Regions from separate parts of the Actinoplanes sp. NPDC048988 genome, predicted to be linked through region 2. Evidence: riboswitches for the same ligand, from Rfam matches in the RefSeq annotation. Region 2 holds a riboswitch; the other holds the start of a gene.
What was found. Region 2 has a riboswitch for glycine ahead of gcvP (aminomethyl-transferring glycine dehydrogenase). Riboswitches for the same ligand answer to the same signal wherever they lie in the genome.
Positions count from the first base shown of each region.

Region 1: linked by a shared signal. The riboswitch ahead of ACGFJ7_RS30070 (L-serine ammonia-lyase) and the one ahead of gcvP (aminomethyl-transferring glycine dehydrogenase) in region 2 are both predicted to bind glycine.

Region 1 covers NZ_JBICTW010000011.1:196,079-201,840, forward strand. The annotation lists gene ACGFJ7_RS30065 (alpha/beta fold hydrolase) at 1-262, shown strand, start outside; gene ACGFJ7_RS30070 (L-serine ammonia-lyase) at 263-1,720, opposite strand; glycine riboswitch at 1,856-1,948, opposite strand; partial or broken gene ACGFJ7_RS30075 (M14 family metallopeptidase) at 2,700-3,956, opposite strand; partial or broken gene ACGFJ7_RS30080 (LuxR C-terminal-related transcriptional regulator) at 4,070-4,267, shown strand; gene ACGFJ7_RS30085 (oxidoreductase) at 4,325-5,161, opposite strand; gene ACGFJ7_RS30090 (helix-turn-helix transcriptional regulator) at 5,264-5,762, shown strand, end outside.
Region 2 covers NZ_JBICTW010000003.1:180,274-186,035, forward strand. The annotation lists gene gcvP (aminomethyl-transferring glycine dehydrogenase) at 1-2,197, opposite strand, end outside; glycine riboswitch at 2,269-2,364, opposite strand; gene mgrA (L-glyceraldehyde 3-phosphate reductase) at 2,417-3,412, shown strand; gene ACGFJ7_RS11685 (DNA polymerase beta superfamily protein) at 3,412-4,068, shown strand; gene ACGFJ7_RS11690 (DNA polymerase beta superfamily protein) at 4,065-4,817, shown strand; gene ACGFJ7_RS11695 (hypothetical protein) at 4,937-5,314, shown strand.

The DNA.
Region 1 (5,762 bases), on a different contig from region 2:
CAACGAGGCCAACGCCCCACGGTCGAAGCGGGTCATCGGCGTCTTCGCCTTCGACAAGAACAGCGACCGCGTCACCGACCTGAGCGCACCCCTGCCCGACATCTTCGCCCAGACGTTCCTGACCGGCATGGACGTCTACATCCCGTCAGGTTCGGCCGTCTCGGTGGTGGTGGCCCATCGCGGCGGCGGCTGGGAGTCGACGATCCTGCCCGCCTGGCCCTCCGACCGGCACCGCGTCACCGTGAACGTCAACGACTACTGATCAGCACTCGATCACGTTGACGGCCAGCCCACCCCGCGCCGTCTCCTTGTACTTGATCTTCATGTCGGCCCCCGTCTCCTTCATGGTCTTGATGACCTTGTCGAGGGAGACGTGGTGCCGCCCATCACCCCGCAGCGCCATCCGCGCCGCGGTGACCGCCTTGACCGCGGCCATCCCGTTGCGCTCGATGCACGGAATCTGCACCAGCCCACCCACCGGATCACAGGTCAGCCCCAGGTTGTGCTCCATGCCGATCTCGGCCGCGTTCTCCACCTGCTCCGGCGTGCCACCCAGCACCTCGGTCAGCCCCGCCGCCGCCATCGCACAGGCCGACCCGACCTCCCCCTGGCAGCCCACCTCGGCCCCCGAGATGGAGGCGTTCTCCTTGAACAGCATCCCCACGGCCCCGGCCGCCAACAGGAACCGCACGACGCCGTCCTCGTCGGCGCCCGGCACAAAGTCGAGGTAGTACCGCAGAACCGCCGGAATGATCCCCGCCGCCCCGTTGGTGGGAGCGGTCACCACACGCCCACCGGCCGCGTTCTCCTCATTGACCGCCATGGCGTACGCCGTAAGCCACTCCATCGCATGCTCGGCCGGCCGCCCCGCCGCCCTCAGCTGCCGCGCGGTCGCCGCCGCCCGCCGGCGCACCTTGAGCCCACCCGGCAGAATCCCCTCAGCGCCGAGCCCGGCGTCCACACATTCGCGCATGACAGCCCAGATACCGAGCAGCCCCGCACGGACCTCAGCCTCCGGCCGCCACACCGTCTCGTTGGCCATCATCAGCCGCGAGATCGACCACCCGGTCTCCCGCACGAGCGCGAGCAACTCACCCCCGCTGGCGAACGCATAGGGCAGAGCGGTGTCATCGGCCCGCACCCCACCGCTGGCCTCGTCGATGACAAAGCCACCACCCACCGAGAAGTACGTCTTGGCGAACAGCTCCGCCCCATCGCCATCCAGGGCAGTGAACGTCATCCCGTTCGGATGCCCCGCCAACGCCCGCCGCCGATGCAAAACCACCTCAACCGCAACTTCACACCCGCCACCATCCCCGCTTCCCGCCGCGCCGCTTCCGGCCGCGCCGCTTTTGGCCGCGCTGTTGGCAGCCGCGCTGTTGGCAGCCGCGCTGTTGGCAGCCGCGCTGTTGGCGGCGCTCAGGAGCAGGAGCCGGCCCGTGGCGTGGATGTGCGCGGCCCGAGCGTCGGCGCTCGCCACGTCGACCGCCTCGGGCGTCTCGCCTTCGAGGCCGAGCAGCACCGCCTTGGGCGTGCCGTGCCCGTGCCCGGTAGCACCGAGCGAGCCGAACAACTCCGCCCGCACGAGGGCGGTCCGCCCGATCAGCCCACTGGCGGCCAGCCGCAGCGCGAACATGCGGGCCGCGCGCATCGGGCCCACCGTGTGCGAGCTGGACGGCCCGATGCCCACGGAGAAGAGGTCGAACACAGAGACAGCCATGACGGCGTGAGGCTCCTCATCGAGGTCGGCCTCCCCCGCTCTGTCATGGGTGCCTGAGAGCTTCACCGCCCGCGAACGGGACGGCTTGCACCGTGGGCGCAGAACGCCGGCCGCGTCCTGACTTTCCAGAGTCGCCTGACCGCCGCGGTACCGGGGCCTGAGAGATTCTGAGGGAGAAGTTGCTCCTTCGGCGCCCCGCCAGCGCGGGAACTCTCCCGCAGCGGTTCGAACAGCGATGTTCGGTTGTGTCCCCCAAAGCTATCCGCCCCGCTCACCAAGGGTCAAGAACGCCCAGCTGAACGCCACCCGGGCTCTCAGCAGCCACCGCCTACGACATCCGCCGCACCAGCCGAGCACTGATGGCGCAATCAGCCCAGCCAAGCGGCCCGACTCGGGTCATGCCACTTCCGCCAGCATCCACCGATCGAGCGCCCCGCCTTTGCTCAGCACCGCCGCCCGCCTCGCCACCTGTGCTCGAAGGCGCCGCGTGTTTGAAGGCCGTCGCCCGCCACCCTGTGCTCGAAAGCCGCCGTCCGCTTGAAGGCCGTCGCCCGCTGCCCTCGGCTCGAGGGCCGCCGCCCGCTGCTCGGGCCCCTGCCCCTCCGCCCCATCCCTGTCCCGCAGGCAGCAGTTCGCCGCTTCGTGAGCGTCCCCGGGATGCGCTCGGGCGCACACGCCGGAGGGCATCCTAGGAACCTGGGTCACTTCGGATCAGGCTTCTGGCGGTAACCCGGACCCGCGGCAGCGACGGATGGGCCAGCGGAAGGGATGGGCCAGCGGCAGAGCGAAGGCGTCGGGCAGAAGGGCGCAACGCGAAACGGAAGAAGGCGGCGCGGAGCAGAAGCCGGAACGGGAGACGGCGGCGTGGAGCGGAAGGCGGAACGGGAGACGGCGGCGCGGGACGGAAGACATGGCGGCCGGCTCGATCGGGGATCGGGCCGGCCGCGCGGGACAAACGGGACCTCGGTCAGGCGGTGGTGCAATAGGTGGACTGCTTGCCGATCACCTTGTAGGGGCAGTCGGCGACCTCGGCCAGGAGCAGGGCCGCCTCCCTGTTGCGGGTCGTCTCCCGGGTGATGACGCTGGCCGGCGGGTAGAAGCCGCCGGCGGAGGCGCTGGTCGGGTACATCTCGAAGGTGTAGGCGAAGATCTTGTGGGTTCCCCACAGCCAGTCCAGCAGGTCGCCGTCCGTGACGTAGAGGTCGCTCGACTGTTCGGGCGTGTAGCGGTTGGTCGCCGCCATCTGGCGGCCGAACGTCGCGAACGTGTTGTTGTCGTCGGCCGTCATGCCTGTCGTCGTGTTGGCCGTGGTGTGGCCGAAGGGCCAGAGGACCAGTTCCGAGTACGTGTGGAAGTCCATCGCCGCGCGGATCTGCTGGCGGCCGCCCACCACTCGGCTGTTCACGAAGTCGCGGATCGCCCTGGTCTCCGGGGTCGAGAAGGCCGACGGGCCCCGGTACGTCAGCGACGACGGCGTACCCGAGGAACCGCCGCAGCAGCCCCACTTGTAGCCGTAGTTGCGGTTGGGGTCGGTGCCGACCGCCGACGAGCCGCTGTTGGGCTGGCGGTTCTTGCGCCACGAGCGGTAGCTGCCGGTCGCGATGTCGTATTCGGCGCCGTCCGGGTTGACCGAGGGCACGATCCAGATCTCGCGCGAGTTCACGATGTTGCGGATGCGGGTGTCCGAGGCGTACGACGACGTGAACAGTTTCAGCAGGTAGACCGCCATCTCCACGGTCAGGTGCTCGCGGGCGTGATGGTTGGCGTCGTACAGGACCTCCGGTTCCGCCTCGTCCGTACCGACGTTGTCGGAGATCTTCACGGCCACGATGTCGCGGTTCTCGTACGACTTGCCGATGACCCGCTTGCTGGCGATCGCCGGATAGGCGGCCACCGCCTGGTTCACCTCGGCGATCATCTCGCTGTAGTTGTGGTAGGGCGCGTCCGAGGGCGGGAAGTCCAGGGTTGTCAGCACCGGCTGCACGGTGAAGCCCTGCCGCTGGAGTTCGCGCACCTCACGGCCGGTCGCCGTGATCTCGGCGACGCCGTGCTGGATGGCGTCGACGGCGGCGCCGGTGCGGGCGATCGCGTTGCGCTGGGCCGCGGTCCGTACGTCGTACACCTCGAACTGCCCGGGGATCTCGGAGCCGGACGGGGCGGCCGAGACCGGCCCGGCGACGAGGAAGGCCGAGCCGAGCAGCACGAGCGCTGTCAGGAAGCCAAAGCGTCGTCTCATGCCTGTCAGCCCACCATCAGACATCGATTGACAGCAATGTCTACGGACATGCCAATCGATCCCTCTCCACCACGTGATGGTTAGGGTGATCAGGTGACGATGCTGCTCATGACATGTTCGTCTCGTTCGGCGCCGACGCGTTCGCGGCGCGCTCCCGGTGGGAACTCGGCGCGACCGGCGAGACGGTCCGGACCCGTACGGACCCGGCCACCACCGGCCTCACCCCGCAGGAGCGCCAGATCGCCCGGCGCGCCCGCGACGGCCAGACGAACGCGGAGATCGGCGCCGAGCTGTTCCTGAGTTCCCGTACGGTCGAACGGCACCTCCGCAAGATCTTCGGCAAGCTCGGCATCGCCGGCCGCCGCGAGCTAAAAGATGTCATCCAGTTCGGCCAATGCGTCCGCCGGCAGCTCGAGCGACGCCGCCGCCATGTTCTCGCGCAGGTGGGCGACCGAGGACGTGCCCGGGATGAGCAGGATGTTCGGCGCCTGGTGAAGCAGCCAGGCCAGGGCGACCGGGTTCCGCTTCTGCCCGAGCCGCGCCGCCACCCGGTCGAGCACCCCCGATTGCAGCGGGCTGAAGCCGCCCAGGGGCCAGAACGGAACGTACGAGATGCCCTGCTCGCCGAGGGTGGCGATCAGCTTCTCGTCGCCGCGGTGCGCGACGTTGTACCAGTTCTGCACGGTGACGACGGGCGCGATGTCCTGGGCCTCGGCCACCTGGGCCTCGTCGACGACGGACAGCCCCAGGTGCCGGATCAGGCCCGCGCGGCGCAGGTCGGCCAGCGCCCCGAACTCCTCGGCGATCGAGCCCGGCACCGGCGAGTGGCCGTCGGGGCCGCCGCCCACGCGCAGGTTGACCACGTCAAGGGCCTCGACACCGAGGGTGCGCAGGTTCGACTGCACCTGTTCGCGCAACTGGGAGGGCCGGCGGGCGTGCAACCAGGCACCGTCCTCGCCGCGCACCGAGCCGACCTTGGTGACGATCCGCAGACCGTCCGGGTACGGTGAGAGGGCTTCCCGGATCAGCTCGTTGGTGATGTGCGGGCCGTAGAAGTCGGCGGTGTCGATGTGGTCGACGCCCAGCTCGACCGCCGTCCGCAGCACGGCGATCGCCTCGTCGTGGTCGCGCGGCGGGCCGAAGACACCCGGACCGGCGAGCTGCATCGCTCCGTACCCCATGCGGTTGACCTCGAATGCGTTCATGGGGACCAGCTTGGCCTCGGGCCGGCCGGGCAATGAGAGCTCTGGCCATCCTAGGACCAGCAGGACCAGGGAAGCGGCGGGCCGGGCGTCTACCGTCGAGGCATGAGCGGCGACAATCTGATCGGCGACTTCCTCCGGGCCCGGCGGGCCCAGGTGCGCCCCGAGGACGTGGATCTGCACGTGACCGGCGTGCGCCGGGTGGCCGGGCTGCGCCGCGAGGAGGTCGCGATGCTGGCCGGGGTGAGCAGCGACTACTACCTGCGGCTCGAGCAGGGCCGCGACCGCAACCCGTCGATCCAGGTCCTCGAAAGCCTGGCCCGGGTGCTGCGGCTCGACGACGACGCCACCGACTACCTGATCGGCCTCGCGGCGCCGAAACCGAAACGCCGCCGGCGCCCGCGCCGCGAGGTCGTGCCGGCCGGCATCCGGGAGCTGCTGGGCACGCTGCCCGTGCCGGCCTTCGTCGAGGGCCGCTACTTCGACGTCCTCGCCGCGAACGACCTGGCCGTCGCCCTCTCCCCCCGGATGCGGGCCGGCGAGAACAGAATCCGGGCTGTCTTCCTCGACCCGGCCGAGCGGGCTCTGTTCCCCGGCTGGGACG
Region 2 (5,762 bases):
CCGAGCCGTGGGCGGCCGCGGAGACGGCGTGGTGATCGCCGGTGGCGAGCGGGTCGCCCGGCAGGAACTCCGACAGGTGGGCGCGCACGGCCACCGGGCCCACGCCCGGGCCGCCGCCACCGTGCGGGATGCAGAACGTCTTGTGCAGGTTCAAATGCGACACGTCGGCGCCGAAGCGGCCCGGCCGGGCGTAGCCGACCAGCGCGTTCAGGTTCGCCCCGTCCACGTACACCTGACCGCCGGCGTCGTGCACCGCCGCGCACAGGTCGGCGATCGACGTCTCGTACACACCATGGGTCGAGGGGTAGGTGACCATGATCGCGGCCAGGTTCGCGGCGTGCGCCGCGATCTTGGCGTGCAGGTCGGACATGTCCACGTTGCCGTTCTCGTCGCAGGCGACGACCACGACCTTCATGCCGGCCATGACCGCGCTGGCCGCGTTCGTGCCGTGCGCGCTCGACGGGATCAGGCACACGGTGCGGTGCTCCTCGCCCCGCGAACGGTGGTAGCCGCGGATCGCCAGCAGACCGGCCAGCTCACCCTGCGAACCCGCGTTCGGCTGCACGCTCACCGCGTCGTACCCGGTGATCTCGGCCAGCCAGCCCTCCAGCGACGACACCAGGTGCTCGTAGCCGGCGGTCCGCGACGCCGGGGCGTACGGGTGGATGTTGGCGAACTCGGGCCAGGTCACCGGCTCCATCTCGGTGGTGGCGTTGAGCTTCATCGTGCACGACCCCAGCGGGATCATGCCCCGGTCCAGCGCGTAGTCCCGGTCCGACAGCTTGCGCAGGTACCGCAGCATGCTCGTCTCGGAGTGGTGCGATCCGAAGACCGGGTGGGTCAGGAATTCGGTGGTACGCCCGAGCGGCTTCGCGCCGCACGACGCCGGCGCGGAGGCCGGCACGCCGAAGGCGGTCAACACCGTGGCGACGTGCGCCGCCGTGGTCGTCTCGTCGCAGGCCACCGACACGTGGTCGGCGTCGGCCAGCCGCAGGTCGACACCCTCGGCCGCGGCGGCCTCGACGATCGCGGCGGCCCGGCCCGGCACCACGGCGGTCACCGTGTCGAAGAACGCGTCGCTGGTCACCGAGATGCCGGCCGCGGTCAGGCTGCCGGCCACGGTCAGCGCGTGATCATGCACCCGCTTGGCGATGGCCTTCAGACCGGCCGGGCCGTGGTACACCGCGTACATGCTCGCCATGACCGCCAGCAGCACCTGCGCGGTGCAAATGTTGCTGGTCGCCTTCTCCCGGCGGATGTGCTGCTCACGGGTCTGCAACGCCAGCCGGTAAGCCGGGGCGCCGTCCGCGTCCTTCGACACACCGACCAGCCGGCCCGGCAGCGACCGCTCGAGCCCGGCCCGCACCGCGAGGTAGCCGGCGTGCGGGCCACCGAAGCCCAGCGGAACACCGAACCGCTGCGTGGTGCCGGCCGCGATGTCGGCGCCGATCTCCCCCGGCGCCCGCAGCAGCGTCAGCGCGAGAAGGTCGGCCGCCACCGTGACCAGCGCGCCCGCGGCGTGCGCCTGCTCGATCAGGGCGGCGTGATCCCGCACCGCACCCGAAGCACCCGGGTATTGCAGGTGAAGCCCGAAATACCCGTCCGGCAACGACGCGCCACCGTCAAGATCAACGATCTCGATGACGATGCCGAGCGGCTCCGCCCGGGTCCGCAGAACGGACAGCGTCTGCGGCAGGGTGTCGGCGTCGACGACGTACACCGGAGACTTGGACTTCGAAGCCCGCCGGGCCAACGTCATCGCCTCGGCCACGGCGGTGCCCTCGTCCAGCATCGACGCGTTCGCGGTGGTCAGCCCGGTCAGATCGGTGACCATCGTCTGAAAGTTCAGCAGAGCCTCGAGCCGCCCCTGACTGATCTCCGGCTGATACGGCGTGTACGCCGTGTACCAGGCCGGGTTCTCCAGCACGTTCCGCTTGATCACCGCCGGGGTGTGCGTGCCGTAGTACCCCAACCCGATCATCGAGGTCGTCACCGTGTTCCGCGACGCGATCGCCCGCAACTCGGCGATCGTCTCCTCCTCGGAGGCGGCGGCCGGCAGATCGAGCGTGCCGTGCCAGCGGATCACCTCGGGGATCGCGGCGTCCATCAGGGCGTCCAACGACGCGTACCCGATGTTCTTGAGCATATGGGTCTGCTCGTCCTGGTCCGGGCCGATGTGCCGGGATGCGAACGTCATGACGGCTCCTACAGAGAGGTCGACAAGGCGGCCTCCCCCTCTGTCACGCCCACCAGCACGCTTCAGAGTCGCCTGCCCATGCGGTCCTTTTGCCTGAGAGGTTCCGGGGAGGATTTGCCCCTTCGGCGCCACCGACTAACCCTGGTGATCTCTCCCGCATGGCTAAGTACCAAACTACCAGTGGATAAAGCACAGCCAGGAAACCGGAAGGGTAGGACTGTGACCTACACCCCCGCGGAAGACCGCTACGACACCATGACCTACCGGCGTACGGGCCGCAGCGGACTCAAGCTCCCCGTGATCTCGCTCGGCCTCTGGCACAACTTCGGCGACGAGCGCCCCTGGCAGCGTCAGCGCGACATCGTCCGCCGCGCCTTCGACCTCGGCGTCACCCACTTCGACCTGGCCAACAACTACGGCCCGCCGGCCGGCAGCGCCGAATCGAACTTCGGCCGCATCCTCGGCACCGACCTCAAGGCGCACCGGGACGAGATCGTCGTCTCCACCAAAGCCGGCTACTACATGTGGCCCGGCCCCTACGGCGAGTGGGGAAGCCGCAAATACCTGGTCAGCAGCCTCGACCAGTCCCTGCAGCGCCTCGGCCTCGACTACGTCGACATCTTCTACCACCACCGGCCCGACCCGGACACCCCGCTCGAGGAGACGATGGGCGCCCTCGACGCCATCGTCCGCGCCGGCAAGGCCCAGTACGTCGGCCTCTCCAACTACAAGTCCGCCGAGACCGCCGAAGCCGCCCGCATCCTGCGCGAACTCGGCACCCCGCTGCTGATCCACCAGCCGTCGTACTCGATCCTCAACCGCTGGATCGAGAAGGACAACCTGCTCGACACCCTCGAGACGGCCGGCGCCGGCGCCATCGCCTACAGCCCCCTGCAGCAGGGCCTGCTCACCGACCGCTACCTCGGCGGCATCCCCGACGACAGCCGCGTGCGCACCAGCAACTTCCTCAACGAGAGCGACCTGGACAAGGACACCCTCGCCCGCATCCACGCCCTCAACGACATCGCCCGCCGGCGCGGCCAGTCCCTGGCCCAGATGGCCCTGGCCTGGGCCCTGCGCGATGAGCGCATGACCAGCCTCATCATCGGCGCCAGCAGCGTCCAGCAGCTCGAGAACAACGTCGCCGCCATCACCAACCTCCCGCTCAGCGACGAGGAGATCGGCGAGATCGACGGCACGGTCCTCGACCTGTAATGACCACCATCCTCGGAGTCGTGGTCGGCTCCCGCGCGTACGGCCTGGCCGGCCCGCGGTCCGACCACGACCGCCGCGGCGTCTACGCCGCACCCACCCGCCTGTTCTGGCACCTCGACAAGCCACCCACCCACCGCGACGGCCCCCGCGAGGAAGAGTTCTCCTGGGAGATCGAGCGCTTCTGCACGCTCGCCCTGCAGGCCAACCCGACGGTGCTCGAAGTGCTCTGGTCACCCCTGATCGAAACCGTCACCCCCGACGGCGAGGACCTGCTGTCGGTACGGCAGGCGTTCCTGTCACGCCGGGTCGCCGACACGTACGGGTCGTACGCCCGCGACCAGCTCACCCGCGTCGCCGCCCGCCGCGACCGCACCGGCCAGACCAACCACAAACAGGCCATGCACATGATCCGCCTGCTCATGGCGGGCGCCCACGTCCTGCGCACCGGCGACATCCTGCTCGACGTCAGCCCCTTCCGCGATCAACTGCTCGCGATCAAACGGGGCGACGTCGCGTGGCCGTCGGTGACCGGCTGGGCCGCCGAACTCCAGCAGGATCTCGCCGCCGCGGCCTCGGAAACCACGTTGCCCTCCGAGCCGGATCGCACCACCATCGACCAGTTGCTCGTCCGCGTACGGGAAAGAGGCCTCCGATGACCATCGAGGTACCGGACTGGTCGGCCGAGATCGTCGCCACCCTCCCCCACCAGGTGATCTTCGCGACGGTCAGCGGCGCCCACCTTTACGGCTTCGCCTCCGTCGACTCCGACCTCGACCTGCGCGCCGCCCACCTGCTCCCCGCGGCCGAGGTGGTGGGCCTGCGCACCGGCCCCGAAACCCTGCAGAGCGGCGGCTACCGCGACGGCGTCGAACTCGACGTGGTCAGCCACGACCTGCTCAAGTTCGCCCGCCTGCTCAACAGCCGCAACGGCTACGTCCTCGAACAGCTGCTCTCCCCGCTGATCGTCACGACGACGCCGTTGCACGCGGCCCTGACGGAACTGGCCCCGAGCTTCGTCACAAGCAACCACGCCCACCACTATCTGGGTTTCGCCGCCACCCAGGAACGGCTTTTCGCCAAGACCGGCGACCTGAAACCGGCGCTGTATCTGCTGCGGGTCCTGCTCACCGGACAGCATCTGATGCGCACGGGCAAACTCGAAACCGACCTGAATGTGCTCGGGAACGGCCTGGATTACGTACGGGATCTGATCGCCCTCAAGCGCGACGCGGAGCACGGACCATTCCCCACGGCTTTGACGTCGCGATTGCTGAAGGACGCCGCCGCCCTGCGGGACGCCCTGGAAGCGGCCCGGGACAGTTCCGCATTGCCGGCCACCCCGCCGGCTTCGGCGGTTTCCGCATTGCACGAGCTCGTGGTGAACGCACGCCTCGCGACCGTTTGAGTTCGGTGGCCGGCGAAGCCGTCGTATTTGTTCGAGGTGCGGCTTGCCGCACTGCCGCTAAAGCATCCTAGGAATCTAGGAATTACGTTTCGGAGGCGGGGTCGGTTTACGCTGATCGCATGAGCGCCACCCTTGCCCCCGTCCATCTGGCCCGGCCCCACCGGCCGGTCCTCGTGGCCGGCACCCTCGGCGAGTTGCGCGGGCCCACCGCCGGCCTGGTCGAGTTGCCGCTGCGGCTGTGGTGGGGCCCCCAGCGGGCGTTCGACCTGGCCGAGCCGACCATGCTTGCCTGGATGTACGAGAACGTCCTGCGCGAGGCCATCCGCGTCACCGAGCTCCGCGCCTACCTCGACGGCCCGACCCTGGTCCGCGTCTGGCCCGACCTGAACCTCCCCCGCGCCGTCCGCGCGGCCTGGGAGACCCGGCACCCCCGCCTGCGGCTGGCCGCCGCCCGCCGCGCCGCCGACCAGCTCGCCGCAGGCGCCGTCACCGCCTGAGCCAACGTCGCGGCACCTCGACCGCCGCCCGCCGCGCCGCCGCCCGCCGCGCCGCCGCCCGCCGCGCCGCCGACCAGCTCGCTGCGAGCGCCCTCACCGCCTGAACCGACGTCGCGGCACCTCGACCGCCGCCCGCCGCGCGGACGACCAGCTCGCCGCGGGCGCCCTCGCCGCTTGAGCCGACGGGACACCTCGGCCGCCGCACCGCCGAACGGTCGCGGCCAGCGCCGGAACCGACGCCGCTGCACTCCGGCCACCGCACCTCGGAACAGGCCGCGCGTAGGAGGGTGGGCTCCGCCTGGCAGACCGAAACCGCCGGCGAGCGCTCCCGGGCGGCAACTCCGCGAGCGCGAGCGGGTTGCCGCGCGTGAACCGACATCACTGCCCTCGGCCGCCGCAACCCCGAACGGTCGCAGCGGCTCACTCACCGCCTGAGCTGACGCTGGCC